2 regions of the Vibrio sp. QJM3NY_35 genome follow, and region 1 is predicted to be linked to the other one. Evidence: predicted binding sites of a transcription regulator. Region 1 holds the regulator's gene; the other holds the start of a gene.
The links. Region 1 encodes CRP, which controls carbon source genes, mostly activating them, when cyclic AMP is high. Its sites were predicted from a motif close to TGTGANNNNNNTCACA; they were not measured.
Positions count from the first base shown of each region.

Region 2: the regulator CRP is predicted to act here: its motif matches at 5,634-5,649, upstream of malT (HTH-type transcriptional regulator MalT).

Region 1 covers NZ_CM173507.1:3,076,843-3,084,464, reverse strand. The annotation lists gene astA (arginine N-succinyltransferase) at 47-1,066, shown strand; gene astD (succinylglutamate-semialdehyde dehydrogenase) at 1,106-2,563, shown strand; gene AC3CH3_RS14025 (2-oxoadipate dioxygenase/decarboxylase family protein) at 2,777-3,568, shown strand; gene crp (cAMP-activated global transcriptional regulator CRP) at 3,753-4,385, opposite strand; gene AC3CH3_RS14015 (phosphoribulokinase) at 4,625-5,494, opposite strand; gene AC3CH3_RS14010 (YheU family protein) at 5,572-5,784, opposite strand; gene AC3CH3_RS14005 (hydrolase) at 5,880-6,872, opposite strand; gene AC3CH3_RS14000 (TIGR02444 family protein) at 7,148-7,618, opposite strand; gene AC3CH3_RS13995 (ABC transporter ATP-binding protein) at 7,615-7,622, opposite strand, start outside.
Region 2 covers NZ_CM173508.1:1,001,972-1,009,593, forward strand. The annotation lists gene AC3CH3_RS19905 (SCO family protein) at 9-605, opposite strand; gene AC3CH3_RS19910 (hypothetical protein) at 602-1,042, opposite strand; gene AC3CH3_RS19915 (polyprenyl-phosphate transporter) at 1,246-2,166, opposite strand; gene malT (HTH-type transcriptional regulator MalT) at 2,736-5,444, opposite strand; gene AC3CH3_RS19925 (glycogen/starch/alpha-glucan phosphorylase) at 6,012-7,622, shown strand, end outside.

The sequences.
Region 1 (7,622 bases):
CCAAGCTTCTGGTTTTGGGCCTATTTTGCATCTGGAGGGAATATTGATGCTAGTTGTTCGCCCAATAAAATTATCTGATTACGATGCGCTGCATACCTGCGCGGTTGAATCTGGTCACGGATTCACATCTCTTCCGGTTAACGAAGAACTGTTAACTAACCGTATTACTCACTCTGAATACAGCTTTGCCAAACAAGACGTGACTGAACCCGGTGATGAAGGCTACCTAATGGTTGGCTTTGATACTGAAACGGGTGAAGTCGCCGGTACCACAGGAATCGAAGCTTCAATCGGCTGGGATGTTCCGTTTTACTCGTATCACATCAGCAAAGTGGTTCACTCCTCGCAGAAGCTTGGCGTTAATAACGTCGTGAAGCTTTTGACTTTCGGTAATAACTACACCGGATGCAGTGAAATTTGCACGTTATTCTTGCGCCCTGACTTCCGTGGTGGTTTGAACGGTCGTTTGATGTCGAAATGCCGATTCCTACTGATGGCTGAACACCCAGAGCGTTTCTCGAAAACGATTTTTGCTGAGATGCGTGGTGTATCGGATGCAGAAGGTAATTCTCCTTTCTGGCAATGGCTGCAAGAGCACTTCTTCTCGATTGATTTCACGCTTGCTGATTACCTAACCGGTATTGGTAAGAAAGGCTTCATTGCTGATCTTATGCCGAAGCTGCCTATCTATGTGAACCTACTGAGCAAAGAAGCTCAGGCGGTGATCGGAGAGGTTCATGACAATACGCGCCCTGCACTTAAGTTGTTGGAACGTGAAGGTTTCACTAACCGTGGCTATGTCGACATTTTTGATGCAGGCCCAACGGTTGAGTGTGATTTAAGAAACATTGAATCAGTGCGTCATGCGATTCGAGCACAGGTTCAAATTGCAGAGCATTCTAGCTCTAAAGATTTCCTAATTGGTAATACCTCGTTTGAGAACTTCCGCGCAGTAGCCGCGAAAGGCGCGTATGACCAAGCAAGCGACACAGTGATTTTATCATCTGAAGTAGCAAGCGCTCTTGAAGTAAAAGAAGGCGAATTCGTTCGCATGTTGGCTCAGTAAGAGCGGCGATTATCTGTCGAAGATTTTAAGGATAGAAGTATGACTCAGTGGATAGCAGGACAGTGGGTGGCAGGTCAAGGTGACGCCATGACATCAGTAAGCCCATACAATAATGAAGTAGTGTGGCAAGGTGATAGCGCAACACCAGCACAGGTTGAATCTGCAGTAGCAGCAGCTCGTGAAGCCTTCTTGGTTTGGAAAAAATTGAGCTTTGCAGAGCGTGAAGCGATCGTGTTGAACTTTGCTGAGAAGGTAAAAGAGAACAGCGAAGAGATTGCACAGATCATCGCAAAAGAGACGGGCAAACCGATTTGGGAAACTCGCACTGAAGCGGGTGCAATGGCGGGTAAAATCGCTATCTCTATTCGTGCTTACCACGAACGTACCGGTGAAGCTTCACGTGAAGCGGCGGGCAACCAAATTGTACTTCGTCACCGTCCATTGGGCGTAATGGCGGTATTTGGTCCTTACAACTTCCCAGGTCACCTACCTAACGGTCATATTGTTCCAGCTCTGCTATCAGGGAACACCGTAGTATTCAAACCTTCAGAGCAGACACCTTGGACGGGTGAGTTTGCAATGAAGCTATGGCAAGAAGCGGGTCTTCCTGCTGGCGTAATCAACCTAGTACAGGGTGCTAAAGAGACAGGTATCGCACTAGCCGATGCTAAAGGTCTTGATGGCGTACTATTCACAGGTAGTGCCAATACCGGTCATATCCTACACCGTCAATTCGCGGGCCAACCGGGCAAGATGCTGGCACTAGAGATGGGCGGCAACAACCCTATGGTGATCAGCGACCAATACGGTGATGCAGACGCAACGGTATACACTATCATCCAATCGGCTTTCATCAGTGCGGGTCAACGTTGTACATGTGCACGTCGCTTATATGTTCCTGTTGGAGAGAAGGGCGATCAACTACTGGATAAGCTCGTTGCTGCGACCTTGAAGATTCGTGTCGATCAGCCATTCGCTGAGCCAGCACCCTTCATGGGGCCACAGATCTCTGAAGCTGCGGCTAAGTTCATTCTGGACGCGCAAGCGAATCTGCAATCGTTAGGCGGTGTAAGTCTAGTCGAAGCAAAAGCGGGTGAAGCGGCGTTTGTTTCTCCGGGCATTATCGATGCAACCAATATTGCAGAACTGCCAGATGAAGAGTACTTCGGTCCATTACTGCAAGTGGTTCGTTACCAATCGCTAGAGCAAGCGGTCGAGTTAGCTAACGACACTCGTTTTGGTTTATCTGCTGGCTTAGTATCAACAGATGATTCTGAATGGGAATACTTCGTGGACCATATCCGTGCGGGTATTGTTAACCGTAACCGTCAGCTAACAGGCGCAAGTGGTGATGCACCGTTTGGTGGCCCGGGTGCTTCGGGCAACCTACGCCCAAGTGCTTACTACGCAGCGGACTACTGTGCTTATCCTATGGCTTCAATGGAAGGTGGCGAAACTCAACTTCCGGCAACGTTTAGCCCGGGTATTGAGCTTTAATTTAGGCTAATGAGTCCTAGGCTCATGCGTTAAGTTTGAAATAGGGAAGTGGTGTTATCGCTTCCCTTTTCCATCACGTCCGACATCTAGATTGGGCGGTAGATAATAATAGAAAAAGTATGTCACAGGCTGATGGCTGCTGACTCTGTGTCTCAGCCTCTCCCTCTCTAATCCAAATTACTAGCTTGCTAGAACCTCTGACAAGGAGTCACCATGACGCCCGATCTACTCTTTAAATCACTTTGGGACGATTACATTCACAGGCTTTGTCCATCGGCTGAGAAAGTGCATCACTTGCTGAAAGAAGACGAAGCGCTGATTAATGATCACATTGCACTGCGTACTTTCAATGTTGCTCCTTTGGGTATTGAAACATTAGCGAAGCCTTTCCTTGAATTAGGCTATCAGGCGTGTGGCGACTACTTGTTTGAGAGTAAGAAGTTAGTGGCTAAACATTACGAGCACCCAGATCCAAAACAACCAAAAGTGTTCATTAGTGAGTTGAAGGTAGAAGAGTGTTCAAGTGACTTGCAACAGATCGTTGCTAAGTTGGTTGAGCAAGTGGACGCAAGTAAGCTTCAAGGCCATGAGTTCTTGTTTGGCGGTCGTCTTTGGGATTTGAGCTTCGCTGACTTCCAAGTGCTCGCAAAAGAGAGCGAATACGCGTCTTGGCTCGCGGCTCATGGATATGGTGCAAACCACTTTACGGTGAGTGTGAACCAGCTAAATGAATTTGATGAAGTGCAGGCGGTGAATGACTACCTGAGCGAGTCAGGCTTCACGATCAATGCATCTGGCGGTCAGGTTAAAGGCTCTCCAGAGGTCTTATTAGAGCAATCATCAACAATGGCAGACAAAGTCCCAGTTTCATTTGTTGAAGGCAATGAGATGATTCCTGGGGGCTTCTATGAGTTCGCTAAGCGTTATGCGATGGTCAACGGTGAGCTTTACACAGGTTTTGTTGCAGCATCAGCTGACAAAATCTTTGAGAGCACCAACGGTTAAAGAAAGATACGAGCACGGATTTTGTCCTATAGATGCGAGTACGCTTCGCTTCGAGACAGTTTGTGCTTGGAAGCTGTAGGTGTTCTATTCGCATCTCGTATCTGCTCTATAGATCTTAAGAAAACAAAAAAGCCACCAAACTCGCATTTGGTGGCTTTCAAATTTTTGGCTCAGTTAATCGAGATTAACGAGTGCCGTATACCACGATAGTTTTACCGTGTGCAGAAATTAGGTTCTGCTCTTCTAGCATCTTCAAGATACGACCAACTGTCTCACGAGAACAACCAACGATCTGGCCAATCTCTTGACGAGTGATCTTGATTTGCATGCCGTCAGGGTGAGTCATTGCATCTGGCTGTTTCGCTAGGTTTAGTAGCGTTTGAGCGATACGACCTGTTACGTCAAGGAACGCTAAGTCACCAACCTTTTGGCTAGTTACTTGTAGACGGTTTGCCATTTGCGCTGAAAGACGCATTAGGATATCTGGGTTCACTTGGATAAGTTGACGGAATTTCTTGAAAGAAATTTCAGCTACTTCACAAGGAGATTTAGCACGAACCCAAGCAGTACGCTCTTGGTCTTCTTCGAACAAGCCAAGCTCACCGATGAAGTCGCCTTGGTTTAGGTAAGAAAGAATCATTTCCTTACCTTCTTCGTCTTTGATAAGAACTGCCACAGAACCTTTAACGATGTAGTACAAGGTTTCTGCCTTTTCACCAGCATGAATCAAAGTACTTTTTGAAGGGTACTTATGAATATGACAGTGTGAAAGGAACCACTCTAATGTTGGATCGGTTTGAGGTTTACCTAGAACCATAATATCTCACTTCCTCTGCAGGGTATGCTTGCCGCTTTCCGTATTTTAGCTAAGCCTGGATTGACTTGTAGGATAAGAGCACTCGTTGAGCGCTGCAAGCTATCTTGTGTTTCGTTTAAGAATAGTATCCTTTTTCAGGTACTATTTCTTGATTTTAATCGTGACCAAGCTACGATTTTTTACGCAAAATTGTGCACATGATCACGGTATGAAAAGTAATCAACCAGAATGTCGTTTTGTTAACCTATTTTTCCGGTTTCGATAAGTTGTTGCAGGATTGGCCTCACAATGAGCTCCATAGCAAAACTCATCTTGCCGCCTGGCACCACTAGCGTGTTATGGCGAGACATAAAAGAGCCATCAATCATAGCCAGAAGGTAGGGGAAATCGACGTTTTTGATGCCACGCAAACGTATAACTACGAAGCTTTCGTCTAAACTTGGAATTCCTTTGGCGTTAAGTGGGTTCGATGTATCTACGGTTGGAACACGCTGAAAGTTTATGTGAGTGCGCGAAAATTGCGGGGTAATGTAGTTGAGGTAATCATCCATTGAACGAACAATGGAGTCCATTACCGCTTCGCGTGAGTGACCACGATCGCGAGTGTCACGAACGAATTTTTGAATCCACTCTAAGTTGACGATGGGCACCATGCCGATCAGCAAATCGACGTGTTGAGAAACGTTAATGTCGCCATCAACCACACCGCCGTGCAAGCCTTCGTAAAACATCACATCGGAATTTTCCGGGATCTCTTGCCATGGCGTGAAGGTGCCCGGCATTTGATTGTAAGGCACGGCTTCATCAAAGGTGTGCAGGTAGCTTCTTACTTTACCTGTACCTTCGTTACCGTATTTACGGAAGAACTCTTCTAGCGCACCAAAGTCGTTGGCTTGAGGACCAAAGTAGCTGATGTGCTTACCTTGCTCGCGCGCTTTACGGATCTCGACATCCATCTCTGGACGTGTGAAGCGATGGAAACTATCCCCTTCAACCCAAGCTGCCTTCACGTCCATCATATTGAACATTTTACGGAAGGCTTCTGAGGTAGTGGTGGTGCCGGCTCCAGATGAACCCGTCACCGCAATAATTGGATGTTTAGCGGACATGACAACCCTTGTCTTTTGAGTAACTTACTTGTTAGCAATCGTTTACCACTATAACACGGCTCCTTTATGAGCGCAGCTTAGAAGCGTTTTGTGACTTGAATATCAACGGTTTCATGGAGTTCAGAAAACACGATGCTGACTTCTCCTGAAGCTAATTGATGTTTCACTTGGTCAATCTTGTTTTGCAGTGAAACCTCTACGTCGCCGTAGTCTGTGCCTTCACGCAGCACGAATTCTTTGATGAGGTTTTCCAGTGTCTCTGGTGCAATGTCTTGCCATGGGATGATCATAAATACTTCTCTCTTTTATGTTCATAAATAGGTTTATTGATGTAGAAATGCGTGTGCTTAGTAATGTTTTGCTTCTATTTACTAAGGCTCGGTCATTATGCCGAATCTTGGATACTTTCATAGTAGGCAGGCAAGGCTTCTTCTAACCAAAATCTTGGCTTGAGTGTGCTGCCAGTAATAAACCCAACATGGCCGCCTTTTTGAAACAGTCGATAATCGATGTTATCGGGCAGAACGAATTTTGGGATCACATCATCGGTCATGAAAGGGTCGTCTTTGGCATGAATGATCTGCGTCGGCAGTTTAATCTTATTGAGCTTAGGCAGCGCAGAACATTGCGCATAATAGTCTTGGGCATTTTTGAAGCCGTGCAGAGGCGCAGTGATTCGTTCATCAAACTCATACAGTTTGGTTATGTTCTTGATGGCTTCAGCTGTGATGCCAAGTTTTTCCTGTAGCAAGTTAACTTTTTTTAGCGCATTCGATTTTAGAGAGTTGAGCAGGTACTTCTTATAAAGCTTGGAGAAACCGCGCTCAATGCGACTAGAGCAACACGCTAAGTCAAATGGAGCAGATACGATTGTCGCCGCCGACAGCAATGGGTCGTCTGCGTACTCAGCTAAATAGTTCGCCAGCATGTTTCCACCTAAAGATATGCCAACCGCAACCTTAGGGTTATTCGGAAACTGCGCGTGTAGGTGTCTTAGGAAAAAGCGCGCATCTTCGACCTCACCTGAATGGTAAGCGCGAGCCAGGCGATTGGGTTTTCCGCTGCAGCCTCTGAAGTGCATCATTACCGATAACCAACCATCTTTAGCAAATGCATTCATCAGTCCGTTGGCGTAAGGGCTCTCAAAGCTACCTTCTAAACCATGGAATAGAACGAATATCGGCTTGTTACTTCGATCATCATTGCTTGGGTTGTCACCGTCGGGTGATTCGCTCCAAGCAAGATCAAGAAAGTCACCATCGGGAGTTTCTAAGGTTTGCCAGTGAGGATGAAACAGCGCCTGTTTTCTAATAAACCGTGGCACTAAGGTTTGTAAGTGCGGATTAGAGAGACCAGCGGCTGCGGTAAATATTGTCATAAAAACGATCCATGCTTCTTTGATGGGCTTTGATAACGTGTTGAGCTTGCAGTGAAACGCCCACGTTTTTATTTGAGCTTGGTTGATTCTCGGCATAAGCGCAAGGCTTTCACTTGTACGAGATACAAAAACAGGCTATGGGTAACCAGTTGAATAATATCAATGTTAGGTGCCTTAAAAACTTCATTGTGCATATTAGTCAGTGCATGCACATGAAGAGAGACAGGGCGCAGTTAAGCTTGGATCTTGATTGAGTAAAAAGGAAAGAGAATGAGCTAGGGCTGAGGTGCTGGTTCAGAAAAAGCGTCGTAGAGGTTTTCTGCTCCTAATAAACGACAGTACTGAAACGCGAGCGGTGATTGCTGGTTAGCGTAAAGTTGTAGGGAGTTTATACAGTCGACGAGATCGGACTGTTGTTGCTTTTCAAGCTGTAACTCAAACTGTAAGGCTTCACGGTATAGTGAGTCGACAACGTGTGCTTTGAGATGTTTACGTAGCTCTCGATAACTATGAAGCAGGGTTTCAGAGCGGCTTAAGCACTGGTGTACTTTGTGCCACTCCTCTTCAGCAAAAGACAATTGCTGCTCATCAAGCCATTTGAGAAGCAGCAGTAGATTGACGTTGCCGTGGAATTGGTTTTGCAAAGCTAGGCACGCATCCTTTACACCGCGCACACTGTAATATTGAAGGCTAAATTGCCATAGTCGTTCCAGTGTTAGTGATATTGGGGCGTGCTCTGGGCTCATAAGC
Region 2 (7,622 bases), on a different replicon from region 1:
TTGGTACGCTAGCGTGTTAACGTGTTGATGGCCTCAACAATTGGCGCTGGCGTCAACGTGTGCGGTACTTTAGTAATCAAAGTACCGTCGGGCTTTAAAAAATAGAAATATGAGCTGTGGTCTAAGGTGTATCCCAACTCTGAACCTTCAAGCTTAGTTTTTCTGAAAATAACACCGTAGTTATGGGCCAGAGTAGTGGTGACATCCAATGGACCACTTAATCCTTCCATCATCGGGTGGAAGTATTGCGCGTATTCATACGAGGCTTCTGCTGCATCACGCTCAGGGTCGAGAGAGACAAACATCGGGCGAATCTTGGCTTTTGCTTCATCAGAAACTTGGTTAAGTGCTCCGGCCAACATAGCCAAAGAAGTAGGGCATACATCTGGGCAACGTGTGAAACCGAAGTAAACGATACGAATTCTGTCATCGGTTTGGTCAAAGATTTCCGTTGGTTGGTTGTCTTTGCCGAAAAGAGTCGTTGCGGAGAACTTTTGTTTTGCAGCGTGTTGTTCTTGAACTTCGTTTTGCCCATCAAGATAGCTTTTGACACCAAAGCCAAGTACAAAAGCGACAACCAATGCTAACGACCAATTTCTACTCATCTTGTCATCCTTATTGCAGGGTTTACAGTATCGACACCATCAGTGAGTTCACCGATCCATGTCATTTTATCTAAAGTACATACAGGTAAAATCACTTCACCTTCATAGGTATTATTGCCAATGCTCTTCAATTGAAAACGCGCTGATCCCATTTCCATTTCTAAACCTGTGAGCGATAACATCAGTGTCTCAGATGCAGCACCTTCCCAAACGACCTTTATCTTTGTGGGTAGAAGAGGTTGCGCGGTTTCGCGATCAAGCGACATTGAAATGGATTCCTGCTCACACGATATGGTTGAAAGCATGCAGTAGTCATCCAAGTTGACTTCGGCAGTTGAGTGCTCCATCGCTGATTTAAACTGTTGAATTGCTTGCGGCCCATAAAAACCTGCCACGAGAGCAATGCCAAGAGCCACCACCTTTAATGCTGGGTGCATGTCGTGTTCTCATCTAATTTTATAAGAGCGGCGATGTTATCATACCCCTCAATACGTGCTTGTATCAAAAAGCAATTTTGTGCGTATGGTAGAACTAAAAAAGCGAAGCCATTGGCTTCGCTTTTGTCTATTTCATCGAGAGGTGAGCTTAGTATTTCTAAGCATTATCCGTTCTAAACGCTTTCCAGAAGTTGGTTGAATGATTAGTCAGCGTTGCGCTCTGCAAATTTCTCTAGTCCTAGAACCAAGGCAATAGCAGCCAACATCATCACAATCGCCATTACCAGCTGAGAAGGCTGAGAGGTTACGGCTTCAAAATCAAACGGTGACAGATTTTCTTGAAGTAGAGGAACTTGCTCACCCTTTGAATTTGTACGCCAGCTGATGGTTTCTTTCCACGGCCAAATCTTAGGCAGCGTACCGATCATCAAACCAGTTAAGAACACTAATGTGAAATCGCGGAATGAGCGCAGTAACCAAGAAAGTACGTGCGAGAAAGTCAGTAGGCCAATCACACAGCCACTAAGGAATAGCGCAAGCACATCGATTTGGAACTCTTTAACCGCACCAAGAACCGGACCATACATACCAATCAATAGCAGAATGAAGCTACCCGAGATACCCGGCAAAATCATCGCACAGATCGCAATCGCACCCGCAATGAGAACATTGATGCTGGTTGGTTCCATTTGCAGCGGCTTAAGCACGGTGATGCTGTATGCGAAGGCAACACCAAGCAGCAAAAACACGAATCGAATCACATCGCGCTTTTCTACTTGCTTAAGAATATGGAAAACCGACACCAAGATAAGGCCAAAGAAGAACGACCATAAAGGAACAGGGTGCGTGACCAATAGCCAAGAGATGAGTTTCGCAAATGTCGCGATGCTGGTGAAAACGCCCGCGAACAATGAGATTAGGAAAAAACCATTGATGTGGCTAAACGCGGCCTTGAAGCCTTCACGTTTCCATAAGCCAAGTACGTTAGGGTTAATTCTTCGAATGCTTTCTAGCAGCGTATCGTAGATACCAGTAATGAATGCGATGGTCCCGCCTGACACGCCAGGGACAACGTCGGCTGCGCCCATTGCCATGCCTTTGAAAAAAGTACTTAAGTAGTTCATTGCTTCATAGAGTTGAGTGTGATTTTGTGCAGTATACAAACTTTAGTGTAAAAAAAGTATGAATATGCCATTGGGGAAGGGCTTTTATTACTCTCTTAATTGTAAGGCAATAAGTTGAACTGAACATTTGCCTAACATTTAAAATACAACCACTTAGTAATTTGTCATTAAGAGCAGAGATGAAACTGATCTCTTATCGATATTGCATCTTGGTTGCATTATGCAAATGCACTTTGCAATTCGCATGACAAATTCATGGTTTTTATGCGATGCAGGGCTTATAAAACGTCGAATAAAAGTTGGCACGCTAACTGCATTATGTACATTGACCCTTCTTAAGCCGAGGGTCACCTAGCCAACTGACGTTGTTAGTGAACCTATTGATTTGTTCACAAATATATAGAGCCAATCGCGATTATTGCGGTTGGCTATTTTTTGCCTGTCGTTTGGTGATTGTCTTTTTTCTTTTCCAGCTCCTACATTTTTAAGCTCTAAACTTCAGATGAAAAAAAAGCCAGCCACCATTGGTGACTAGCTTAAGCTTTTCTCGAATCAATCTCGATTCCGTTTTAGTACCCCATCAACTGCAGCAAGTTCTCCGCCGTGCTGATTGCTTCTTTACGGTTAGCAATGTTGAGCTTTTGATAAAGGTTACGGATGTGAGTTTTGATCGTGGTCCCCGCTACATCGAGCTCTTGAGCGATTTGCTCATTACTGAACCCAGAATAGATCAGACCAAGTACTTGCCATTCACGCTGGGTGAGTGGGCTAGTGCGCACAAGCTCAGGAATATTCGGGTGATTAACCAAGTTCTCAACAAAGTCTTCATCGAAGTGAACCGAGCGGCTGCGTTGGGTGGTTGAGATATCTTTCATGATCTGTTGAGCGCGATGGCGTTCTAAGTCACCTAAGCCTGGCTTGTTGCTCAATTTATCCAAGATATGCCCGATAGTTCCACCGTCGACTAAGAAGTTACCAACCATACCGGTTTGGTTGGTCATATGAAGCGCTTCTTCAAGTAGCACGCGTGCGCTGTCTTCATCGTTAATTTGTGTACGCAACACCGCTTCAACGATCAAGTTTCGGTTGGTGTCTGTAATCAGATGTGAACGCTGCGCTTCACTCTTAAGAAAAATCAGCGCTTCTTCCGCATCTTCATACTGCTCAAGGATGATGTGAGAACGTACGATGTTTCGCCATTGAAGCTGGCAGAAGTGGTTACTTGCCGATTCAGGTCGAACCGCCACGCTTAGCCAATCACGGATTGCCTCTTTATTGCCTTTTACTTGCCAGAATAGAATCAAAGAAAGAGAAGCATTTGCGGTCCAATCTACGTGGTAAGTTGATTGACGTAGCAGGTGTTGAATTTGGTCGATAAACTTCGACGCTTTATCAATCTCGCCACGGCTCAATGAAATTCGAGCCAGCATTGAGTAACTGTGCAGGTGTTTACTTGGTGAGTGGTGACCAAGGATATCTAAGCCTTTGTAGCAACATTCTTCCGCTTCATCTAGTCGGTTCCAACACCAGAAGATCTGAGCGCGAACACGTAGCAAAAATTCATGCAGAGGCACGTATTGAAGCTGATGCTCTTCAATCAATTTGAATGCACTGTCTTGTAGCTCAAATGCAGCTTGAACATAACCTTGAGCAATCAAGATTTCGCTTTGTTGCAGAATCGCCCACAGAGCCTGATGATAAACCTGATACTGACGTGCCAGTTTTTCTGTTTGTTGCATCATCGGTAGCGCACGACTGAGGTTACCCATTACGTGATTCACTTCGCCAACAACCGAGGTTGCGACAATACGGCTACGATAAACAGTGGTGTTCAGTTGGCTTAACGAAAGCTCAGCCAGTTCTAACGCTTTTTCAGGTTCATTGCTGTTGATGGCAACTTGGGCGCGCAAGGCGTTGTATTGCCCTTGCTGCTGAGTATCGAGTTCAATGTTTCGCGCTTGATATTGAGTCTCAGCTTCTTCCAGCAAAGTACCCACTTGGTCATAACGGTGCTGACTTTGTGCAAGCCAAGCGCGTAGCATCGAAAGCTTTGGCTCACTGTATAGTTGATCTGTGGTTAGCTGTTTGATCGCCATTTCTAATGACGAAAGCTCACCTTGGTTGAACATCGGCCAACCGTGCTCAGTCAGGATTTGAATGATCAGTTCTGGATCTTCAGCGCGCTGTGCGTGACGTAGTGCTTGGTGTGGTGTGTTTTGCTTGATCCACGCTTTTGCAGCACTTCGATGCAGTTCAGCTTCTTGCTGAGGAATTCGAGCTTGGCGCTCATGTGCGAGGAATTCACCAAACAAGTTATGGAAGCGATACCAGTTCTTTTCACCTTCAAGCGGGTAGATGAACAAACCAAAACGGTTGAGTGATTCGATCATACCTAACGCATCTTCACGCTGTGTAAGTGCACACACAAGCTCATCGTTGAAGTGATCAAGCACAGAACATTGCATCAAGAACTGTCGGGTTTCTTTGTCTAGCAGGTCGAATACTTCTTCAACCAAGTAGTCCCAAAGATGGGCGTGGTTAAAGTGAGAGAATGACTCTGCGGACTGTGCAAGAGTGCGTTTTTGGTGTTGTGCTTGTAGCGCGATAAGTTGTAGTGCAGAAGGCCAACCTTCTACATAACTACAAATGCTGTCTGCCGTGGTGTCATCAATGCCGTCGGCTACGCGTTGGTTGAAAAAGCGTGTGGTTTCTTCGGTATCAAACGCCAACGAGTCATTACCTAATTCGATCATTAAGTCACGAACGCGCAGGTTTGCTGTACCAAGTGGTGGCGTACCACGACTGGTGACAACCAACGTTAGGTTATCGGGCATGTGTTTGAGGAAGAAGCGCATGGCTTCGTGGATGTCGTCATTGTTGACCAAGTGATAGTCATCCAACACCAGAAAGCACTCGTGATGGAATTCCGACATCTCGGCAAATACTTCACTTAATAAAGAATGCAGCGATGAAAACTGTCGCTTTTCTGCCAGTTTTTGGGCATTCGGACAGGCATTTTGAGTCGCTTTATTAAGTGATTGAAGTAGGTAGTTGATAAAGCGGAAGGCATCATTGTCGCTATCATCAATGCTGTACCAACCCACATTAGGTTTATCTACCAACCATTGTGCAGCCATGGTGGTTTTGCCGTAGCCCGCTGGAGAGCGGAACAACACAAGCTTATAGCAATCTGCATTGTGAAGCAGATCGAGAACCCTAGGTCGTAGGATTGCATTATGTAAGCGGCCGGGACGAGTCAGTTTCGAAGGGATCCACATATCGAAGTTTTACACCTATTCCGTGGCTATGTTCTGAAATATCCCAATCTATCGTTGAGTGTACTCCAATGACATGAGCCTAATTACTTAAGTCTTTACTCATATTACGTGAAGCCAAACGTTACCGACTACGATCCTCCTCAGAAACCTTGCACTCCTGCATGTTTTTGGGTGTCTACGCCCTTTATTTGAGACTTTGCTCACGTTGCGGGTTGATTTGTGAATGTGACTTCGTTCATCCCTACACGGGAATCTATGCAAAAGATGAGAGTTGGAAATTATTTTCGTGATCTGAATATCAGATTTAACAATGACTTTAATCTGGTTAAATAAAAGTCACATCAATTGAAGTTAAGTTATCGAACGGGAGCTTGTGATCTTAGTCACTCCAAGTTTTTGTTCGCAGTCAGAACATGAGAGTCAGATCACTAACCCTAAGTCGGTACGCCCCCTACGCCCTCCCATCTACTCCTAGTCAGTTGCATTAGCGGGAGGATGTTTAGTTTGTGGTGACCATGCACGATATGTCACAGATGAATTAGAACTATTAAAAGCGAGATTTCTGAAATGAAACCAACTCAGCAAAAAACTTTCGATAAAGTGTCATTCCAAGAGAGTGTTAAGAAACATTTATCTGCAACCTACGCAACAACCGTTGAAACAGCAGACAGCCGTTCATGGTATCTAGCAATGGGTCGTGCTCTTGCAGAGCTAACGACTTTTGACCTGCTAGAAACTGAAAATGATGAAAAAATTAAGAACGCGAAGAGCGTTAACTACCTATCACTTGAGTTTTTGATTGGCCGTCTAACAGGTAACAACCTGATCAGCATGGGTCTTTACGAACAGATCACTCATGCAATGGAAGAGCTAGGTCAAAACCTAACTGACCTTTTAGAAGAAGAACGCGACCCATCACTAGGTAATGGTGGTCTTGGTCGTCTAGCTGCTTGTTTCATGGATTCTTGTGCCGCTCAAGAATACCCAACAGTAGGTTACGGTCTTCACTACGAGTACGGTCTATTCAAACAATCTTTCCAAGACGGTCGTCAACAAGAAGCACCTGACGCATGGCGTGGTGTTGAAGGTTACCCATGGGAAGTAGCTCGTCCAGAACTAGCACAACACATTGGTTTTTACGGTCATGTAGACGTTGAATTCATCGACGGTAAAGAAGTTCGTACTTGGGTTCCAGGTATGGAAGTAAAAGCAATGCCTTGGGATCTACCTATCGTAGGTTACGAGTCAAACACGGTTTACCCGCTGCGTCTTTGGGAATGTCAGGCAATCGCACCATTCTCACTAGCTAGCTTTAACAACGGTGATTACTTCGAAGCGCAACACTCGCTAATCGATGCAGGTAACATCACGAAAGTTCTTTACCCGAACGACAACCACGAGAAAGGTAAGACTCTGCGCCTAATGCAGCAGTACTTCCACTCAGCAGCGTCTGTTCGCGATATTCTACGTCGTCACGAAGCCGCTGGTTTCTCTCTAGAAGATCTGCCTAAGCAAGAAACGATTCAGCTTAACGATACGCACCCAACGATTGCGATTCCTGAGCTAATGCGCATCTTGATTGACGAGAAAGGTCTATCTTGGGACCAAGCATGGGAAATCAGTGCTCATACGTTCGCTTACACGAACCACACACTACTTCCTGAAGCACTAGAGACTTGGTCTGAATCACTGATCAACCGTCTTCTTCCACGTCACATGGAAATCATCTTTGAAATCAACCACCGCTTCATGCAAGAAGTTCGTAAAATGTGGCCTGGTGACGGTGAGAAGCAAGCGAAGCTTTCTATCATCCAAGAAGGTTTCCACCGCATGGTTCGCATGGCAAACCTATGTGTGATTGGTTCTTACAAAGTGAACGGTGTAGCTGCGCTTCACTCTCAACTGGTTAAGAAAGACTTGTTCCCTGAGTTCAACGAAATCTTCCCTGGCAAACTGACTAACGTAACGAACGGCATCACGCCCCGTCGTTGGTTGAAGTTCTGTAACCCAGGCCTATCTACGCTAATCACAGGTAAGATCGGTACTGAATGGCCAGCAAAACTTGAGCAGCTAGAAGGCATCGCTAAGTTTGCAACAGACGCGAAATTCCAAAAAGAATTCATGGCGGTTAAGAAAGAAAACAAACAGCGCCTTGCTGATTGGGTTCAAGAGAACATG